One region of the Paraburkholderia sp. RL18-085-BIA-A genome, then DNA from elsewhere that is predicted to be linked to it. Evidence: predicted binding sites of a transcription regulator. Region 1 holds the regulator's gene; each other region holds the start of a gene.

The links. Region 1 encodes FNR, which switches genes on or off when oxygen is low (the NO sensors DNR and NnrR bind a similar motif). Its sites were predicted from a motif close to TTGATNNNNATCAA; they were not measured.
Region 2: the regulator FNR is predicted to act here: its motif matches at 3,631-3,644, upstream of P0D89_RS14215 (universal stress protein).
Region 3: the regulator FNR is predicted to act here: its motif matches at 4,953-4,966, upstream of adhP (alcohol dehydrogenase AdhP).

The regions. Positions count from the first base shown of each region.
Region 1 is NZ_JARESU010000086.1:8,715-15,393, forward strand. It holds gene P0D89_RS36125 (universal stress protein) at 1-784, shown strand, start outside; gene P0D89_RS36130 (PAS domain-containing sensor histidine kinase) at 1,054-2,400, shown strand; gene P0D89_RS36135 (response regulator) at 2,397-3,047, shown strand; gene P0D89_RS36140 (response regulator) at 3,276-3,707, shown strand; gene fnr (fumarate/nitrate reduction transcriptional regulator Fnr) at 3,700-4,488, shown strand; gene P0D89_RS36150 (zinc-dependent alcohol dehydrogenase family protein) at 4,591-5,577, opposite strand; gene P0D89_RS36155 (DUF1488 family protein) at 5,674-5,958, opposite strand; gene P0D89_RS36160 (c-type cytochrome) at 6,185-6,520, shown strand; gene P0D89_RS36165 (DUF3564 domain-containing protein) at 6,590-6,679, shown strand, end outside.
Region 2 is NZ_JARESU010000016.1:103,628-110,306, forward strand. It holds gene P0D89_RS14190 (dihydrodipicolinate synthase family protein) at 1-406, opposite strand, end outside; gene P0D89_RS14195 (helix-turn-helix transcriptional regulator) at 971-1,675, shown strand; gene P0D89_RS14200 (helix-turn-helix domain-containing protein) at 1,659-1,976, opposite strand; gene P0D89_RS14205 (acyl-homoserine-lactone synthase) at 2,130-2,723, shown strand; gene P0D89_RS14210 (FadR/GntR family transcriptional regulator) at 2,780-3,469, opposite strand; gene P0D89_RS14215 (universal stress protein) at 3,757-4,224, shown strand; gene P0D89_RS14220 (helix-turn-helix domain-containing protein) at 4,583-5,239, shown strand; gene P0D89_RS14225 (SUMF1/EgtB/PvdO family nonheme iron enzyme) at 5,373-6,679, shown strand, end outside.
Region 3 is NZ_JARESU010000141.1:8,658-15,336, forward strand. It holds gene P0D89_RS43310 (MFS transporter) at 1-142, opposite strand, end outside; gene P0D89_RS43315 (Gfo/Idh/MocA family protein) at 379-1,359, shown strand; gene P0D89_RS43320 (GntR family transcriptional regulator) at 1,449-2,117, shown strand; partial or broken gene P0D89_RS43325 (IS6 family transposase) at 2,456-2,731, shown strand; gene P0D89_RS43330 (FAD-dependent monooxygenase) at 2,720-3,070, shown strand; partial or broken gene P0D89_RS43335 (BON domain-containing protein) at 3,079-3,393, shown strand; gene P0D89_RS43340 (UDP-glucose 4-epimerase) at 3,424-3,678, shown strand; gene adhP (alcohol dehydrogenase AdhP) at 3,867-4,892, opposite strand; gene P0D89_RS43350 (hypothetical protein) at 5,385-5,567, opposite strand; one part of gene P0D89_RS43355 (IS6 family transposase) at 5,481-5,694, shown strand; one part of gene P0D89_RS43355 (IS6 family transposase) at 5,694-6,133, shown strand; gene P0D89_RS43360 (IS110 family RNA-guided transposase) at 6,485-6,679, opposite strand, start outside.

The sequences.
Region 1 (6,679 bases):
TTGCGATGCGCGGCTCGACTACGCACTGCAGATGGCGGCGCGCCACGACGCGCATCTGATCGGCCTTTATGTGGTTTGCGAAGAACTGACAAGACCGCTCTTTCTGCATGAAGACCACATCTGGATCGCCAGCCGTGACGCGCAACACGACGCCAATCAGAAGCGCGTGCATGCGCGCTTCATCGCCGCCACCGGGCGTGCCGGAGGCAGCGCGGAATGGCGAGCGCCGGATGGCCCATCGGCCGAAACGGCGATTCTGCACGCGCGCCATGCCGATCTGCTGATCCTCGGCCAGGAAGACGCGGAGGACCGGAGCGCGTATATCGCGCGGCAGTTCGTCGAGGACGTGGTGATGGGTTCGGGGCGTCCTGCGATCGTGCTGCCCCATGCGGGACCGGCGAGCCCCCGGATGGAGAACGTCATGATCGCGTGGGATGGCGGCCGCGAAAGCGCGCGGGCTGCGACCGACGCGCTGCCGCTCATTCGTCGCGCCAGTTTCGTCACGATTATGACGGTGCAGCGTCATCCGCGGGACGGCGAGCCGACCGGTATCGACGTCGCCGCCTGGCTGGCGCGCCACGGTATCGAAGCGAGCTTCACTACCGCACCGAAGGCATCCGGCGTCAATACCGGCGCCATGCTGCTCAATATGCTGGCCGACCGTCATATCGATCTGCTGGTGATGGGCGCGTATGGCCACGCCCGGGCTCAGGAACGGTTGCTCGGCGGCGTCACGCGCACCATGTTGCAGTCGATGACCGTGCCCGTGTTGATGTCGCATTGAATGGCGCGGTGATACCGGGCCGGTGCTCTGGCGTTCCAGTTGCGGGGCAACCCGCACGGCGCACGATCACCCAGCCCGGCGGCACTGGCACTAAGCCTACGTTTCACGCACAATGAGCGCGAACATTCGCCGTTCGCACGATACTCCGGTGGTCCGCCGCCACGGCAAGCATGACAACCACGGAACCGGGATGCTCGCACTCCGCGCCTCCATGGCAACACATCGGGCAGCGCAACCTGTTCTTGTCGGCAGTTTCCGAAGAGGCCCCCATGGCCACTCGCGCTAAGACGCCCCCTTCGCCCGATCCCCACGCACGCGGGCGGCTGGCCTTGCACGTGACACAACCCACGTTCGCAGCCGCGGCGACGTTCTGTGTAACGCTTACCGCAATGCTGGCAACGCAACGCTGGTTCGATTCAACGCGGTTCCTTTGCGTCGCCGCCGCCCTTTTTCTGGCTACGAGCGCCTACATGCTGGCACGCGCGCGCCGCGACGATCTACTCGCGAGCGCAGAAGCAAGCACGCAGAGTAGTCAGTCCGGCGTGAGCGAAGCCCGGATGATGGCCATCATCCGGGCTTCGAAGGAGGCGATCATCACCATCGACGAACATCAGCGCATCGTCATCTTCAATCCGATGGCGGAACAGGTGTTCGGCTGTTCCGTCATGGATGCGGTCGGCGCGCCGCTCGATCGCTTCATCCCCGAGCGGTTTCGCGCGGCGCACGCGCGTCACGTCGAACAGTTCGGGGTGACAGGCGTGTCGGACCGGCAGATGGGCACCCAGCGCGTACTGTGGGGTTTGCGCGCCAACGGCGAGGAATTTCCGCTGGAGGCGTCCATTTCGCAGATCCCTGACGGCAACACACGCCTCTACACAGTGATGCTGCGCGATATTACCGAACGCGTCAAAGCGGAGCGTGCGCAACGGCAGGCGCGCGAAGAACTGCGTGAGCTTTCGGCCAACCTGCAAAAGGTGCGCGAAGAGGAGAAAACGCGGATCGCACGCGAACTGCACGACGACCTCGGTCAGCAACTCACTGCGCTCAAAATGGACCTTGCATCGGTCGAAGAGGCTCTGGACGCGTCAGCGGGTGCGCCAGTGCGACCACAATTGCAAAGCATGCGCCGCCTGATCGATGTAACGGTCGCCTCGCTGCGCCGCATTGCCGCCGATCTGCGGCCGGTCATGCTCGACGATCTCGGCCTGATACCCGCAATCGAATGGCTTTCCAACGACTTCACGAACCGCCACGGTATCGACGTGGAGCGTCACATCGACACTGGCGACGCGCGTTTCACCCCGGCCGGCGCGACCGCCCTGTTTCGCATCGTGCAGGAAGCGCTGACCAATGTAGCGCGGCATGCCGATGCCACGCGGGTCACGTTGAGCCTGCACGCCGAGAATCAGAACTTCGTGTTGCGCATCGCCGACAATGGCCAGGGCGCGCATCGCGCCGCCGATCCGGCTGCCAAATCATTCGGCTTGCTCGGCGTTCGTGAACGGGCGCATATGCTTGGCGGAGCCGTCGACATTCATACCGCGCACGGCAAAGGCTTCGCGCTAACCGTCACCATTCCGGCACAGACCGTGCAATTGCAGGAGATGCAAACATGACCCGCGTATTGATCGCCGACGACCATGCGCTCGTCCGCGACGGTCTTCGGCATATCCTGCAAGGCGCAAGCGGCTTTGAAGTGGTCGGCGAAGCGTGCGACAGCACCAGCGCGATCGCACTGATCCGCGAGCGCGCCGCCGATGTGATGGTGCTCGATCTGTCGATGCCCGGCCGTAATGGCGTCGAGCTGATCAAACAGATCAAGGAAGAAAAACCGGCGCTGCGCATTCTCGTGCTGACCATGCACGCCGAGCAGCAGTACGCGGTGCGTGCATTCAAGGCAGGTGCGTCCGGTTATCTGACCAAGGAAAGCGCGAGTGCCGAACTGGTGGCGGCCGTGACCAAAGTGGCCGCCGGCGGCGTCTACGTCAGCCTGGCGATGGCCGAGCGGTTTGCCCAGAGCCTGAACGAGCCGACCGATCTGCTCCCGCATCAGCGACTGTCCGACCGGGAGTTCGACGTCATGAAGCGCATTGCCGCCGGTCAAACGATCACCGAAATCGCGGCCGAACTCTGTGTGAGCAGCAAGACCGTCAGCACGTACAAGACGCGCATCCTCGAAAAAATGCAGGTGCCGCACGAGGCTGCGCTGGTGCGCTATGCGATGCGTCACAAACTGGTCTACGACGAGGAGGACGACATCTGAACGCCGCCGCAAACCACCGTTTGCGGGTGGCCCGCGACCCGATTCAAGCCAGGGCGCCCCGTATCCCTTCTCCGACCTGCCGCGCACCCCGCCCGCAGTTCACCCAGGGATCCGCCTGATCCGCTTCACTTTATTGTAGGAAACGCCCTACAGACCTTCCCACTTGCCTACTCGAAGTTCATTCCCCGCCGATTTTATTTTGGGACAGCGCGGCCGATACTTCGAGCCATGAACTCAAGCCCTGACCGCCCCGCCCTGCGTGTGTTTCTCGCCGACGACGCAGCGTCAGTGCGGCGCCGCATGGCCGCGCTTTTGGGCGCACTCGACGGCGTGGAGATCGTCGGCGAAGCCGAAGAGCCCGCTGCGGCGTTCGCGGCCATCGATACTGCGGCGCCCGACCTGGTCGTGACGGACCTGCATCTGAGCGGCGGCACTGGCATGGAGTTGTTAGCGCTGCTCACACAAAGAATGCCGCATGTGACTGTCATGGTGATGACGAATCGTTTCAACGCCTGGTTTCGCCGCGCATGCCTGATGGGCGGCGCCCATTACTTTTTCGACAAGACCAGCGAATTTGATCTGGCGCGGAACACGATCCAGCGGATCGCCAGCGAACATCGCACGCGCACCCTTCTCCAATCAGGAGCACATCATGTCTGACGTCGCCGCCTATTGCCCAATCTCGCCAGCGCCTGTCCGCCCACAGGCACCGCCCGCTCCCCAACACGTGCCGGCAACCGCGCGAGCGCCGGGCAAGAACGCACTGCGCTGCACGGTCTGCTCCATGCGCTCTATCTGCATGCCGCAGGGCCTGACGTCCGACGAATTGCAAAGGATGGAATCGCTCATTTGCCCATCGCGGACCATCAAACAGGGCGAGACGATCTATCGCGCGAACGATTCGTTCCAGAGCATCTATGCCGTGCGCGCCGGCTCCTTCAAGACAGTCGTTATGCACCGCGACGGCGGCGAGCAGGTAATCGGCTTTCATCTCGCCGGCGACTCGCTCGGGCTCGACGGCGTGAGCTCCGGCCACCATAGTTGCGATGCCGTGGCGCTCGAAGACAGCAAGGTCTGCATCATCCCGTTCCATCTGCTCGAAGCCATGTGCCGGGAAGTCAAGGCCGTCCAGCAACACCTGCACCGGATGATGGGCAGCGAGATCGTGCGCGAGTCGTCACAGATGATGTTGCTCGGCACGATGTCTGCCGAACAGCGCGTCGCGACGTTCCTGCTGAACCTGTCGGATCGCTTGAGAATGCGCGGGTATTCGCCGACAGAATTTCACCTGCGTATGACGCGCGAGGAAATCGGCAGCTATCTGGGAATCAAGCTCGAAACGGTAAGCAGGATGCTCTCCAGATTCCAGCGTGACGGATTGGTCGATATACGGGGCAAGGACATCCGGATCCTCGATCACGAGGGCCTTGTGCGGGTTTAATTGAGCTTTACATCAGGGGGTTGAAGCGCGATCCGGTTCACTGCCGGCAGCACCGCAATCGAGGGCCGCCGCGCCCCCAAGCGCCCCAGCCAGCCCCACCGGCTAACGAACGGCAAGCACGGCCGCGCCCGTCAACCTGCCATCGCGCAGGTCGCCCAGCGCCCGATTGGCATCCGTCAGCGGATAACTCGTAGTTTCGATTGCGAGACGCATTTCGGCCGCAATGCGCATGAAGCCCAGCCCATCATCGCGCGTCAGATTCGCGACCGACACCACGCGCCGCTCGCCCCACAACATTGCATACGGGAACGACGGAATATCGCTCATGTGAATCCCGCCGCACACCACCACACCACCTTTAGCGACCGCCCGCAATGCCTGCGGAATGAGCGCGCCGATGGGCGCAAAAAGCAAAGCCGCATCCAGTTCGTCGGGCGGCGCCTGCTCGCTGCTGCCCGCCCATGCCGCGCCGAGACGGAGCGCGAGTTGCTGGGCTGCGCGATCACCCGGCCGCGTGAACGCGTACACCGTGCGCTGCTGATGACGCGCGACCTGCGCAACGATATGGGCCGCCGCGCCGAACCCGTAGATACCGATTCGCTGCGCGTCGCCCGCCATGCTCAACGTGCGATAACCGATGAGGCCTGCGCATAGCAGCGGTGCTGCCTCGATGTCCGTGTATTGAGCCGGTAGATGAAAGCAGTACCGGCTGTCGGCGACCGTGCGCTCCGCGTAGCCGCCGTCGATCGTATAGCCCGTGAATCCGGGCTCGTCGCAGAGATTTTCCCGCGCCGACAGACAGTAGCGGCAATGCCCGCATGTGTGGCCAACCCACGGCACCCCCACCCGGTCGCCGACGACGAACCCCGTCACCCCCGCGCCGAGATCGGCGACCGTGCCGACAATTTCGTGACCCGGGATCACAGGCTGTTTGGGATGCTGCAGCTCGTGGTCGACCAGATGAAGATCAGTGCGGCATACGCCGCACGCACGAATATCGATCAGCAGCTGCCCGGGACCGGGCGCGGGATCTGGCACCTCCTGCTCACGCAGTAACGACGCGCTGCCGTCGAACACCATCGCACGCATAGGATTCTCCTCGAACCTGCACGGCCGGCTCCCACCTCACTTCGCGCCGACATGGCGGATCGAAAGCGGCGCTTCACCGGGCCGGCCCGCGAAAAGTCACTCGCAAAAGCGGAAATAACCGCTGTGCATGAGCACCGGTTTGGCACCGACCTCGTTCAGCAATTCCCTTGCTGCGTGTTCGATTGGATGCCGGTTCGAGTTGAATGCAGCAATCAGGTCGTCTTCGCGCAGCGAAGCGGCCCCGAAATGGTCTTCGAGCGCCTCCGCCGTGATCGCGCACTGTACGCGCGCGCCGTCCACTTCGGCCGGAAATGCGACGACGAGGTCACGCGCGCAATACTCCGGATGTTCCTCTGGAAAATGAATCTTCATGACCACCACCTGATTCCTTGCGCAGGATGCGGGGCTGGAGTGGCGTGTCTGCACACCTACGCATTGTCGACCGCCTTCGAGACGGCCCGCTCTGTGCGAGGTCCGCCTGTCACCAGCATAGGAGCTATGCGCGACACGTCAAATTCAGACCTTGCGCCCTGGTTGACCGAGGTCAACGGCGTTCTGGTTTGCGCCCCTACACTGAAGTCATTCCCCCTGCACAGGAGTGCGTGCCGTGAATGCCCCAACGCGCAGCTGCCTGGCGGCGTGTGCCGTGTTGGTGCTGGCCAGCTCTGCAGCGCATGCCGAGCCGGAGCCGACCGCGCTGGTCGATCAGCAACACTGCATGTTTTGCCACACGCGCGACGCGCCGTTTCTCGCGCCGTCGTTCCAGCAGATCGCCGAGCGCTACCGCAACGTGCCGGACGCGCAGTTCATGCTGGAGCATAAATTGCGGCTCGGCGGCAAAGCGCATTGGGGCGATATGGCGATGCCGCTGCCGGCCGATCGCGGCGGGCCGTTATCGGCGGAGAATGCTCATACCCTGGTGCAATGGGTCTTGAGTCAATGAACCATCTTTAAGTCACGATTGTCGCGGCCTGATTCAATTGAACGGGACCGCATGTTTCGGAGAATTTTCATGCGCCTCACGGTACACCTCGACACGTTCAATAGTGTCCATCCAATGGCATTTGCCATTCTCTGGCTCGACAAGGACACGCGACAATGG
Region 2 (6,679 bases), on a different contig from region 1:
GCATGCCCGCTGTGTCGGCGATGCGCGTGAGCCCCGTCTCGACACCCCCGGAAGTCGTGAAGCCGCCGAGCGGCAGCACCATGGCCGTCCGATAGTGGGTTTGCGCGAGGATGCGCGCCTGATCGAGCATCTTCCCGTAGTCGGGACCGATGGCCGGGATCACGCGCGTGACGGGGCTCGCGGCCTCGGCCAGCAGGTCCAGCAAATCGCGGTATTCGCTGACCGCGATGTGATAGAGGTTCGCATTGCCGCCATAGAGCAGCGTGCGCACGCCGCCGGCTTCAATATGGCGGATTAGCGCGCGATTTCCGGCGGGGTCGAGCGTATAGTCGGCGCGTCGCGCCAATGGTGGCACCGCCATGACCGACGCGGCGAGCTCGCCACTGTGGAGCGGGGATTCGTTCATGACGCCTCAAGCCTCCAGCGGGATGGAGGCATTCACGGTAGCATCGGTTTCGCAATGTTGTCAAACAACTTGGATCACGGCTGGCGTAGCGGATCTGCCATCGAAATTTGCGAAGATAGCGAACTGCGGGGCGGTTGTTCTGCACGACAATAGGGCCCAAGCGCAGCGCCCCGACGTTGCCGCATTGTGGGCAGCCGCAGGCGCTCTGGCAAATTAGTGCGGTTGTGTCCGACAATTGGCTAGTAGCGGTTAATTAAAATTGATCGATAATAATATTGGGAACGAAAGGCATCAAAATGACTGCCGCAGGGGAATTACAATTTCATGATCCGCGAAACTTAATCAGGCTAAAAAGCGGATTCGAATAGCGACGTGTTGATTTGCTCGTGGAACCCCCGCTGCAGCGGCTCTTATCCGGAAGCGCTGCCGGCGCTGTGGAATAAATTTAGTGTTAGATTGTCGACACAAAAGCAGCGGCACGGCATGCCGTGCCGCAATTAACCGCAACAGGATGTTTGCGAGCCTGAGAGAGTTAAGAAATTGTCGCTACATTTTATCGAGCAGATGGCACCGCTACTGGACGCCGCCGATGAGGCGGAATGGTTCGGTGCAATCGCAAGGCTCGCCGAGACGTGGGGCTTCGACAGGCTTTTGATCGCCATGTTGCCGCGCCCCACCATGCGCCTGGAAGATGCATACATACGCAGCACCTACGCGGCGGCATGGCGCCAGACGTATGACAAAGAGGGGCTGGCTCATATCGACCCGACCGTCGAGCATTGCATGACACGCGCCGCACCGCTGATCTGGTCGCCCGGAATTTTCGCGACCACCGCGCAGCGATCCATGTACGAGGAAGCCTGCTCATACGGGTTGCGCGCCGGGGTAACAATACCGATCCATGGACCGAACCAGGAAGCCGGCATGATGTGCTTTGTCAATGACAGCAGTTCGACCGACGAATTTCAGCGCCATGTCAACGCGGCACTGCCGAATCTGGTGTTATTGCGCGACCTGGTGATCGATACCAGCCAGCGCCATCTGGAGACGCACGCTCAGACCTTATTGCCCAAGCTCACGCCGCGCGAACGAGAGTGCCTCAAATGGACCGCACGCGGCAAATCCACCTGGGAAATATCCCATATCCTGAACTGTTCGGAAGCCGTGGTGAACTTCCATATGAAAAACATCAGGACGAAATTCGGTGTGAATTCGCGGCGTGCGGCTGCCGTGATTGCGGCGCAACTCGGGCTTATTGACCCGGGTTGAGCAACGCAGCGGCGTCGCGGCTGTACAGCACCCGCTCGGCGCGGCCCAGATCGGCGTCCGAAACGGTCTTGGTGAAGTACAGGCCCAGCAGGATCGAGACCGGCGCCGGGATTTCCGCACCCGATTCAAACCGGCTGCCGCGCGACTGCGTAACGCCAAAGCGTGCCCAGAAGCGGCGCTGGCTCTCTTTTTTCTTCTTGCGGTAAGCAATGATCAGTACACGATCCACCGCCGAAGAAACCTCCGCCGGACGCGCCTGAAGACCGGGTTGCGGTTGCCAGTGATTTTCGAGAAGTTCCATTTGGATGCCCTGTCGGTTGAGTGCGGATACGTGTCTCGAATTCTGCGTGACCCGATAAGCATGCACACCTATCCAGGTAGGTAGGTGGCGTAACAATTCAAAATGCATAAGTTTTCCAGCGTATTGGTATCCCAACACGTTCAGGAGAACGTCATGCAAACAGCCATCCGGATCGGAATGCGGCAAGAATTTGACAACGCGGACATCAACGAGATGTATCGCCTGCGGGCCCGGGTGTTTCACGGCCGGCTCGGATGGGACATCCCGACTATCGCGGGCATGGAGATCGACGGGTACGACGCCCTCGGCCCGCACTACATGCTGATTCATGCAGATGGCGGCAAGTTGCGCGGCTGCTGGCGCATGATGCCGACAGAAGGCCCCAATATGCTGAAAGACACCTTCCCCCAACTGCTGCACGGTGCGCAGGCGCCGGTCGGACGGGAGATCTGGGAGTTGAGCCGGTTTGCCATCGAAACCGGTGGCGAAGAACAGTCGTTTGGCTTCACGGACCTGACGATTCAGGCTATCCAGGAAGTCATGAAATTCGCGCAGCGGATGGGCATCACGCGCTACGTCACCGTGACCACGACGCCAATCGAACGGCTGCTGCGCAGAACCGGCATCGACATTAGCCGGCTCGGGGCGCCGGTGCAGATCGGCGTCGAGCGGGCGGTCGCGCTGAATGTCGCGGTGAGTCCCAAGACGCTCACGGCCCTGTTCGGGCCGATCGCAGTGGCTGCCTAGGCTGCCGGCGCAGCGCCGGCTTTTCCGATGACCCGGTTGGATCGATGCGCGAAAACTCAGGAGCCGAACATCCGCTCCAGCGCATTCTGCAGGTGGACCCGCATCGCCGTTGCGGCGCCTGTGGCGTCCTTGCGACGAATCGCGTCGAGCACTGCCATATGCTCGGCCTGTACGAGTCGCTGCCGCTCCACCGTCTTGACGAGCGACAGATTGCGCGACAGGTTCATGCTGAACAGGATCTGCTCCTCGATGAACGACATGACCGTGATGAAAAAGGGGTTCTTCGACGCGCGCGCCACCGCCAGATGGAACATGAAGTCGTCTTGCGCGCCGATGCCCCGCGTTTCGATGACGCGCTCCAGTTCATCCCAGGCATGCTGAATCGCGGCGATGTCGTCGGAATCGGCTTTGAGCGCCGCCTGCTCGGCCGCGCCGGCCTCGGTGATGATCCGAAACTCATAACAGCGGCGAATATCGGACAGCGTTTCCAGCGGCGCGAAGCGGCGCACGTCCGGATCGGGCCGCCGAGCGACCGTGGTGCCCGAGCCGTGCCGCGTCGTGATGATGCCGTCCGCCCGCAGGCGCGCCAACGCTTCGCGCACGGTCGGCCGCGACGTGGCGAAGCGTTCGGCCAGCGCGTGTTCGGTCGGCAAGCGCTCGCCTTCCTTGTACTCGCCCTCAAGAATGCGATTGAGGATGTCGCCGTAAATCTTCTCGGGCAGGCCCGTGGTTTTGCGTTCGGTCATCAGCGGGGCTGAAGCAGCTTGTCTGAATATGGCCTGATTGTAAGGCCAACCTTGGCTGGCACTCCTTCGCGAATATGCGTTCCGATTGATGCGAAGCGCGCCGACGCCCGCCCGATCAGGCCTCGCCGCCGAAGCGCCAACGACGAAAATTTGACAAGTATTTGATTTACATCCTGGTTGAGTGCATCTTTTTCAGCGATCATCTAAGCTTCGTTGGTATAAAAGATCAATGAGCCTCGCCGTGAAGAACGGCTGCGGCAAACGGATTTTTCAGACGCGGAGCCGATATGTACACACGCATCCTTGTAGCGGTCGACGGCAGCAATACCTCCCGCCGTGCATTCGAAGCAGCGCTCGAGCTCGCCAAATCCAGCGGCGCTGTTCTGCGGCCGTTCTACGTCGTCGAGAACACGCCGATGTATTTCGAAGCGCCGGGCTACGACCCGTCCATTCTGCGCAACCGTCTGATCGAAGAAGGCAAGGAACTGCGCGCGGAATTCGCCAAGACCATGGCCGAACAAGGTGTGAAGGGAGACCCCGCCGTGAGCGAGGCGTCGTCGCTCGGCGACGTGTCGGAGATCGTGCTGCACGCCGCCGCCGAATTCAATGCCGACCTGCTGGTGATGGGCACGCACGGCCGACGCGGTTTCCAGCGGTTGATTCTCGGCAGTGTCGCCGAGCGCTGCGTGCGCCAGGCGAGCCTACCCGTGTTGCTGATTCCATCCGCGGCCGGTCAGGACAAGGAACCGGCCTGATCCGGCGGCGGCTCGCGTGGCACCTGTCATTCGCCGTGTCGAGCGGCAGTGCGCATTGCACCGCGGTTCGTGAGATGCATAGCAGTCCATAACCCGGTTCACCCGCGAGCGCGCGATATCGCTCAAGTTCCCTAGCCGGCGCAACGAGTCACTTTGTCGCCGAACGCCTGGTGTGGCGGGTGGGACAATCCGCCAATACTCCGACATTCACTTGCAGAACATGCTCAATCCTTCCGCTGTTACGCGCTCCACCGGCACTGACAATTCCGCCGCAGGTTTGCCCTCGGCGCGCGGCCGCCGCCGGGCGGCTCCGGTGCGGGCAACCGCGCGCACCAGGGCGCGCTGCTCGAGCTGTTCGATGCGGCAGCTCTGTATGCCGCAAGGCCTGTCGTCCGATGAACTCTCGAAACTGGAGACGCTCATCTGCTCGGCGCGCTCAGTTCAGCGCGGCGAAGCGCTGTATCGCAGCGGCGACCGTTTCGACAGCATTTACGCCGTGCGCTCCGGTTCGATGAAAACCGTGATGGCGCACCGCGACCGCCGCGAGCAGGTCACCGGGCTGCGGCTCGCCGGCGAAGCGCTCGGCCTCGACGGCATCAGCGAGGACGTGCATGCATGCAGCGCCGTCGCCCTCGAAGACAGCACCGTCTGCATCGTCCCCTACAGCGCGCTCAAGCTGCTGTGCCGCGAAATCAGCTCGATGCAGGAGCGCATGCATAAACTGCTCGGCTCGCAGATCGTTCGCGAGGCCGCGCAGATGATGATGCTCGGCTCGCTTTCCGCGGACGAACGGGTCGCCGCGTTTCTGCTGGATGTGTCGGAGCGCAACGCGCAGCGCGGCTACTCTTCGGCGGAATTCAATCTGCGCATGACGCGTGAGGACATGGGCAGTTACCTCGGCATGACGCTCGAAACCGTCAGCCGCACCCTGTCAAGATTTCAAAAGCGCGGCCTGATCGACACACAGGGTAAGCACATCCGGATCGTCGACCTGGCGGGTCTGCGGCAGGTCTGAGCCGCCCTGCCGGGGCTGGCCGGCGCCCGCCGCCGTGCGCCGCTCATCTTCTGCCCGAGGCGCTTGCGTCTTGGCACGGCTCCTGCGAGCGGGTACAGTCTTTAGTCCGTCCCCCGCAAGGAGACCCAGCGAAATGAATCGCGACCCCGCCCCACATCACCCGCTCGTCCAGCGTCTGATCGATGCCCGCCAGGTCACTGACGCACTGTTTGCGATCGTCAAACCCGAATTCCTGTACGAGCGGCCGATCCGCGAACGTCACCGGATCGTGTTTTACATCGGCCATCTGGAAGCGTTCGATCGCAATCTGTTCGATCAACGGGTGTGCGAGTTGCCGGCATTCAGTCCGGAACTCGACCAGCTTTTCGCGTTTGGCATCGACCCCGTGGACGGCGGCTTTCCGACCGATCAACCTGGCGACTGGCCGTCGCTCGACACCATACGCGAATACGGATCGCGTGCGCGCGCGCAGATCGACCAGGCGCTCGCTGGGTTGGCGGACGCCGCGCAGTTTCGCCGCGACGGCGCGCAGGCCGGCGGCTCCGGGCAGTTGCTGAACGTCGCGATCGAGCATCGGTTGATGCACGCCGAAACGCTGGCGTACATGCTCCATCAGTTGCCGCTTGCACAGAAGGTCACTGAATTGCGCGAGGACGTGGTGACACGGCCCGGGCGCCGGCAGGCGTTGTCGTCGACGGTCGGTGTGCCGGCCGGTGCGACCACGCTCGGCATGTCGCGCGATGGGGGGCATTTCGGTTGGGACAACGAATTCGAGGAAGTGCGTATCGACGTGCCCGCGTTCGAGATTGATCGCTACATGGTGACAAACGGCGCGTTTTGCGAGTTCATCGAGGCCGGCGGCTATCGTGAGCCGAAGTGGTGGTCGGAAAAGGACTGGGCGTGGAAAGTGGCCGAGCATATCGCGCATCCGGCTTGCTGGTCGCGGCGCGACACAGCGGCAGGCAGCGCGCCAAATTCGGATCACGCATGGCTGCTGCGCACGATGTTCGACGAAGTGCCGCTGCCGCTCGACTGGCCCGCATACGTGAGTCATGCCGAAGCCAGTGCGTATGCACGCTGGGCCGGCAAGGCCCTACCCACCGAGGCGCAATGGCAACGTGCGGCACATGGCGCACCGCACGCCGCATCGGGCAATTTCGATTTCCGCAGCTGGGACCCGAAGCCCGTCGACGCGTATCCAGACAACGTCAGCGCGTTCGGCGTGGAAGGTCAGTTCGGCAATGGATGGGAGTGGACCTCGACGCTATTCGACGCGTTGCCCGGCTTCGAAGCTTTTCCGTTTTATGCCGGCTATTCGGCCAATTTTTTCGATGGGCAACATTACGTGCTCAAAGGCGGTTCGGCACGCACCGCTGAGTGCATGCTGCGACCTGCCTTCCGGAACTGGTTTCAGCCGCATTATCAGTATGTGTATGCGGG
Region 3 (6,679 bases), on a different contig from region 1:
CTTTGCTCACGCCCCACAGCGTGATGAGCGACGTTACTACGAAGGTGAAGACCATGAAGTCGAAGGCGTCGAGCACCCAGCCGAGGAATGCGGAATGGAAGGTCGTGCGCTCCGCTGTGCTGAACGTTTTGTACCAGTTCAAGTTCTGTCTCCCTGATTCGGCGATGACGGTCGGGTTGTCAGTCCAGCGTTTTCCATGCCTGCCTCTGTCCGATAGTCGGATTGAAAGTGCATTATTAATAATTCGAGAACATGGCGTCAATCGATCGGTCGAGAAATCGCTTACAGGTACGGGTTAACCCCTGTCAAATTGTCATTGCGCTCAAAACTGTCAATAATTACGGCCAAGTGGTACTAACGAACAAAGGGGATCCCGTAATGCTGAAGATCGGCTTGATTGGTGCCGGTTGGGTCACGCAATACCACCTTCTCGGGTGGCGACGGCAGGCGCACCGCGCGAAAGTAGTGGCGATCGCAGATCCGTCGCTGGAACGCGCTAGCGAACGGGCGCGCTCGTTCGATATCGCGCGGGTCTACGCCAGCGCGGATGAGCTAATGGCCAGCGGCGGAATCGATGCGCTGGATATCGCCGCGCCGAGGGAAGTGCATGCGCAACTGGTACAGATGGCGGCGGCCCGAGGCTTCCCCATCCTGTGTCAGAAGCCGCTCGCGCCAACCTATGAAGCGGCGCGTGCGCTCGTTGCCGAGGTGTCCGGCAAGACGCGCCTGATGGTGCACGAGAACTGGCGCTATCGTGCCTACTACCGGCAGATAGGACAGTGGCTTCAAGCGGGACTGGCAGGTCCGATCACGCAGGCGCAAATGACACTGCTGACATCGGGCTTTCTGCCCGACGCCGAAGGCAAGTTACCCGCAATCGAGCGCCAGCCGTTCATGGCGCAGTTGGATCGTGCCCTGGTGATGGAAGTGCTCATCCATCACATCGACACCCTGCGCTTTCTGCTCGGCGAACTCGAACTCGTTCATAGCCGGCTCGGCAAGCAATGCAGTCAGATCGCCGGCGAAGATCGAGCCGCGCTCGCGTTCGTCAGCAAGAACGGAACAGCGGTCAACCTGCTGGCGAATTTCTGCGTGCACGGTGAACCGCCGGCTCAAAGCGACCAGCTTTTGTTGATAGGCGAACGCGGCACGGTGCACCTCGCGGGCGATACACTCACCTGTCATGGGGTTCAGCGGTTGGTCGAGAAATACGATTTGCAAGCCTGTTATATCGATTCCTATGCGGCCGCGATCGCCCACTTCACCGATGCCCTGGCAAACGACACGCCATTCGAAACCTCGCCGGAAGACAATCTGCGGACGCTGGAACTCGTCGAGCAAATCTACGCGCGAGGCTGAGCGCCAGAACCCGAATACTGCACATCTCTCGAATGAACGCTCATAGCCAACCCGACCAGGTCGCCGACTTCCCGCCCAGACCGTTGCAGGTGCACGAGATCGCCCGCGCACTGCACGAGGACATCATCTTCGGGCGTCTCAAGCCGGGCGCGCGGCTGGTGGAAGATCAATTGATGGCGCGCTTTTGCGCCACGCGGCATTTCACGCGCCAGGCATTAAACGAACTCGAACGGCTGGGGATCGCGGTCCGCGAAAAGAACAAGGGAGTCTCCGTTCGCGTACTGAAGCCAAACGAAGTCCGTCAGATCTATGAAGTTCGTGAATTGCTTCAGCGCCAGGCGGTCTTGCGCATTCCGTTGCCTGCACCCGCCGCGTTGATTGCTGATCTCGAAGATCTGCACAGGAAGTATCTTCATTTCCTGGATGAACGTGATTTCGGCGCACTGCACGAATGCAACGATGCCTTTCACATGACCATGATCTCGGCCTGCGACAATGATTATCTGGTCGAGTCCATCAAGCACTACATGCGCTTGAGCCTGCCCGTGCGCGCAACCAAGACGGTCGATATCGAGCACGCCCGCAAATCGGCCAACGAGCATTACATGATGATTCAGGCACTCAAGGGAACCGATAGCTGGGCGCTCGCACAGCTAAGCGTCGATCACCTGCAGAGCGCGAAGAACGACTATCTCCGCGATCGGGAAGGCGAGGGCGTGGTCCCAACACCAATCGCATGCGGCGATGCAGGAAGTTGACTGGCCGTCGCCCGCTGGCGTAGAGGGTTCTGGTTCCATAAGAACTCTGGATGATATCGGTTTTCTCAAACCGCTTTTCACTATTGCGACATCTATGGGCGTCGCGATATCCAGGCATTGCTAAGCAGTGGCTATGCGGCGATACCTCGGGCAACACAGCCTGCGCTGACTAACTGCAGATTTACACACCCAATACGCAGGTTTCGGAGTGCCGGTTCAACCGGATTCGTCACCGCTTTGCAGAAGCTATGCAAACCAGGGTAAGTGATGGCTTTGTCGCGCTAAGGGGGCAGAAGTAAAATCGAAGTTGATATTTTCCCGCCGAAGTGAAGCGTGAGATGACGAAGGCGACTGCGAGACAAGCCCTGCCTGCCGGCGTAGCGAAGGTACTGAAGCGCCTGCACTATCCTCTGGACGTGATACTTCTGTGCGTGCGGTGGTATGTGGCCTACTCGCTGAGCTTGCGAAATCTCGAGGAAATGATGGCCGAACGGGGTTTCGCGGTCGACCATTCGAGCGTGCATCGCTGGGTGATCAAACTCGTACCGTTGTTCGAGAAGGCCTTTCGCAAGCACAAACGTCCGGTCGGCAAGAGCTGGAGGATGGATGAAAGCCTTCGCTGGAAGCTTGCCGCTGTGCTGCGCATCCAGATGCCTGAGTCGATACTGTCATCCTATGAGTCCGAGCGTCGCAAGCATGCCTGGGCACTCATCCGGCTCGCCCTGAATCTCGGCATTGTCATGGCGCCAAGCTCGACGCTTAGCGCCTTCGCCTGGCAGTCCCTCTTCCGCATGAGCCGTTTCATTCCGCCTGTGCGGGACTTTCTCTTGCAGATGAAATTCAAGCCCAAACCTCGCTTCAGTACAGGCTTACTCGGCCCGGACGACGCACGTCCCGACGATCGGTCGCGGGACGCTGGTACGCACACCTGTTGGTGCCAAACCTCCGCCTGACATAAAAACACTCGACGGTCGGGATGAGCGAAGAGGCGGTCAAGGTGCAGGTGGAGAAAGGTTGGGTGACGTTGCGCGGCGAGGTTGACTGGGCTTATCAGAGCCGCGTCGCGACGCGCACGATTTCACACAAGCGAGGCGTCATAGGCATGTCGAACCTGATCACCATAGCCGGCGACGCGGCCGCTCACGAGATAGGCGAACAGATCAGCAAGGCGCTACGACGCCACGCCGAACGCGAGGCGAAGCACATCGGCGTTAAGGTGCGCGATGGAACCGTCACGCTGACCGGCACCGTCGACTCGATGGCGGAGCGCTCGGTTCAATGACGAAGCATCAACCAGGAGCGACCCATGACGATTTCGGGCAACATGCGCGACCACGACTGGTCGGTCATCGCAACCACACATCCCACAGCCGGCGGTTTCGATTGCTCGATCCAGCCGAGCCATCGGACGCCAGAGGGAATCTTCAAGCACGAATTCACGCACAGCGGTATTTTTCCCACAAAGCGCGAAGCGGTACTGGTGGGTTTGCGTGAAGGTATGGACTGGGTGCGGCTCAAGATGGCGAATACGCTACCGGTTCAGCCGCGCGAGTGTCGTTGAGCCGAAGTGATGTCTATCAGGCGCTCCTGAACCAGTTGCCTGATCCATTACGTCGCTCTATTACTTCGTGGGTCCGTCCGGACCCTTCACGGTCCGCCCCCGAAAGGATCCGTCTACACGTTATATGTGGAAAGGACGCGAGCCGCTCAGGCGTTCGCGTCCATTCTTTTGTTTGTCGATTGCGCCGCTCAATCGAGCTTCAGCACGATGCGGCCATCGACGCGACCATTCTTCAATTCGGCGAAAAGATGATTGATATTGTCGAGACGATCGAGGTGGATCCGCGCGCGAACGCGGCCTTGCGCGGCGAATTCGAGTGATTCCTGCAAGTCCTTGCGAGTACCAACGATAGAACCTCGCACGGTAGTGCCGTTGAGCACGGTCGAGAAGATCGGTAGCGGGAAGTCACCCGGCGGCAGCCCATTGAGGGCGACGGTTCCGCCCCGGCGCACCATGCCGAGTGCCTGAGCGAAAGCGCTGCGCGATACAGCGGTGACGAGTACGCCATGCGTTCCACCGATTTCCTTCTGGATCGCCGCCGCAGCGTCGCATTGCGAAGCGTCGAACGTCAGGGTTGCGCCGAGTTCGCGGGCGAGAGCAAGCTTGTCGGCGGATATGTCGACCGCTACCACACGCAGGCCCATTGCAATCGCGTATTGAACCGCGACGTGACCCAGGCCGCCGATTCCTGAGATCGTGATCCATTGACCAGGACGTGTGTCCGTCATGCGAATGCCTTTGTACACGGTCACGCCGGCGCAGAGGATCGGTGCGATATCTTCAAACGCAACGGACGAAGGCAGGTGGCCGACGTAGTCAGGATCGGCCAGAACGTACTCGGCGTAGGCGCCGTTGACCGAGTAGCCGGTATTCTGCTGCTCATGGCACAGCGTTTCCCATCCTCCGAGGCAATGCTCGCAATGACCGCAGGCGGTATACAGCCACGGCACGCCGACGCGATCGCCTTCCTTGACATGAGTGACGTCTTCGCCCACGGCGGCGACATAGCCGACACCTTCGTGGCCGGGAATGAAGGGCAGTGTGGGCCTGACCGGCCAGTCGCCGTCAGCCGCGTGCAGGTCCGTGTGACACACGCCGGACGCCTTGATGTTGACGAGAATCTGTCCGCGCCCGGGCGTCGGGACGGGGACCTCTTCGATACGCAGCGGAGCGCCGAATTCGTGAACGACGGCAGCTTTCATAAGTTGGACCATGATCTTTCTCCGGACGGTGATTGCGTGGCGATCAGTATCTTCTTCACGGATACGGCGCAATTGACTTAGGTCATCTAGCACCGACACTTTTTCCAAATCAGGCCAAATGGGTCGTTATGGCTTTGCCAGACCTCAGTTGAGCCATTGCTCGTGTGGTGCATGCATCCAGTGGGGGTGGCGCAAAGCGGTATCGCGCATGTCGGCGGCATGCGCGGCGCCGCGACCCTCGTAGACCGGAGCAATTCTGTCACTGGTCTGGCATCTCGGATGAGGTCATTCCCCTGCAATCGCGCATCGAGACTGTGGCAGACGACACTGATCTGGAAGAGATTTACAACACCGAACGCCATTTGCTGTAGATCGCCTGCACGCGTGCGCGGGATCATTTGCTTGTCACGAGTGTCGCCCCGGAATCCGAGTTTCTGGATGATCTGAACCTTTAAGGTTAGACACGGCGGCTCTGGTGCAAATATGAAGGCCGATGGGTTAGGCTCAGGGTTTTGACGCACGCAGGGCAAACAGATGAGTAAGCTGAGGAACATTGACAAGCTGTTCGAAGGTCGGCATTTCGATCGCGAAGTCATCGTCTTGTGCGTTCGCTGGTACCTGCGTTACAAGCTGAGCCTGCGCGATCTGGTTGAGATGATGTCCGAACGTGGCCTTTCTCTGGCGCACACGACGATCATGCGCTGGGTCAAGCGGTTCACGCCGGAGTTCGTTAGGCGCTGGAACCGCTTTGCTACGGCAGCCGGCCGGTCGTGGAGAGTCGACGAAACTTACGTGAAAATCCGTGGCAAGTGGTTTATCTTTACCGAGCGGTTGACCGGGCTGGCAAGACGGTTGACTTCCGGCTCAGCGCCAGGCGCGATGTCGCTGCTGCCAAGGCCTTCTTCGCGAAAGCGATCAGGAGTCAAGGGCTCGCTCCCAAGACAATCACGCTGGACGGCTACGCGGCGTCTCACCGCGCAGTGCGCGAAATGACGATCGATAAATTGCTGCCCGAAAGCACAACATTGCGATCGTCGAAGTACTTGAATAACCTGATCGAACAGGATCATCGCAACCTCAAAGCGCGGGTGACCGTGATGCTCGGCTTTAAGCGCTTCAGGACTGCGGCAACAACCATTTCCGGCATCGAGCTGATGCATCGCATTCGCAAAGGCCAGTTCAACCTGATGAAGCTGCATCTCAAAGATACCGCTGCGCCCTCGGTTTGGACGGCGGTCCTTTCATCTCGCTGAGATGACGAACAGCCGCGCGGCTTCGCGCTCGCCTGCGCTATTTGCACCACAACCGTAATATGTTCCCATTGCACAGGATCGCTTCCATGTCACGCAGGATGAAGTCAGCCAGTCGCATGTCTGCTCCCGGAAGCATGGATGAAAGACCGAAAGATGTATTTGGAGCGTGACCTACCTCGAAGCGGGCCGATGCGTTTTCCAGTGTCGTGCTGCGCCGGGCTCGGCCGAGCAGCGGACAATCGGGCATCCAACATCATCAGGCGGCCAAGTTGCAGTTGTCGCGCCCGGTCAGTATCAAGCAGAGGTGGTACGGGGGAGACACCTTCACAATGCATTTCAACGCAAACAGTTCTAGTGGATAACGCGCGCGTTACGATTGGCCAGCGCAAGCACGGTGCAGTTATATTCCCGTCGCCCAATCAGCTGCTGCAGCCACACGCAGTGCACATCGGTCCTGGACTTCACGAACCGCAGCACCGCTCGCGCGCCGTGAATGAGCAAAGTGCGCAGGTAGGTGTCACCGCGCCGGCTGATGCGATGCAGGCG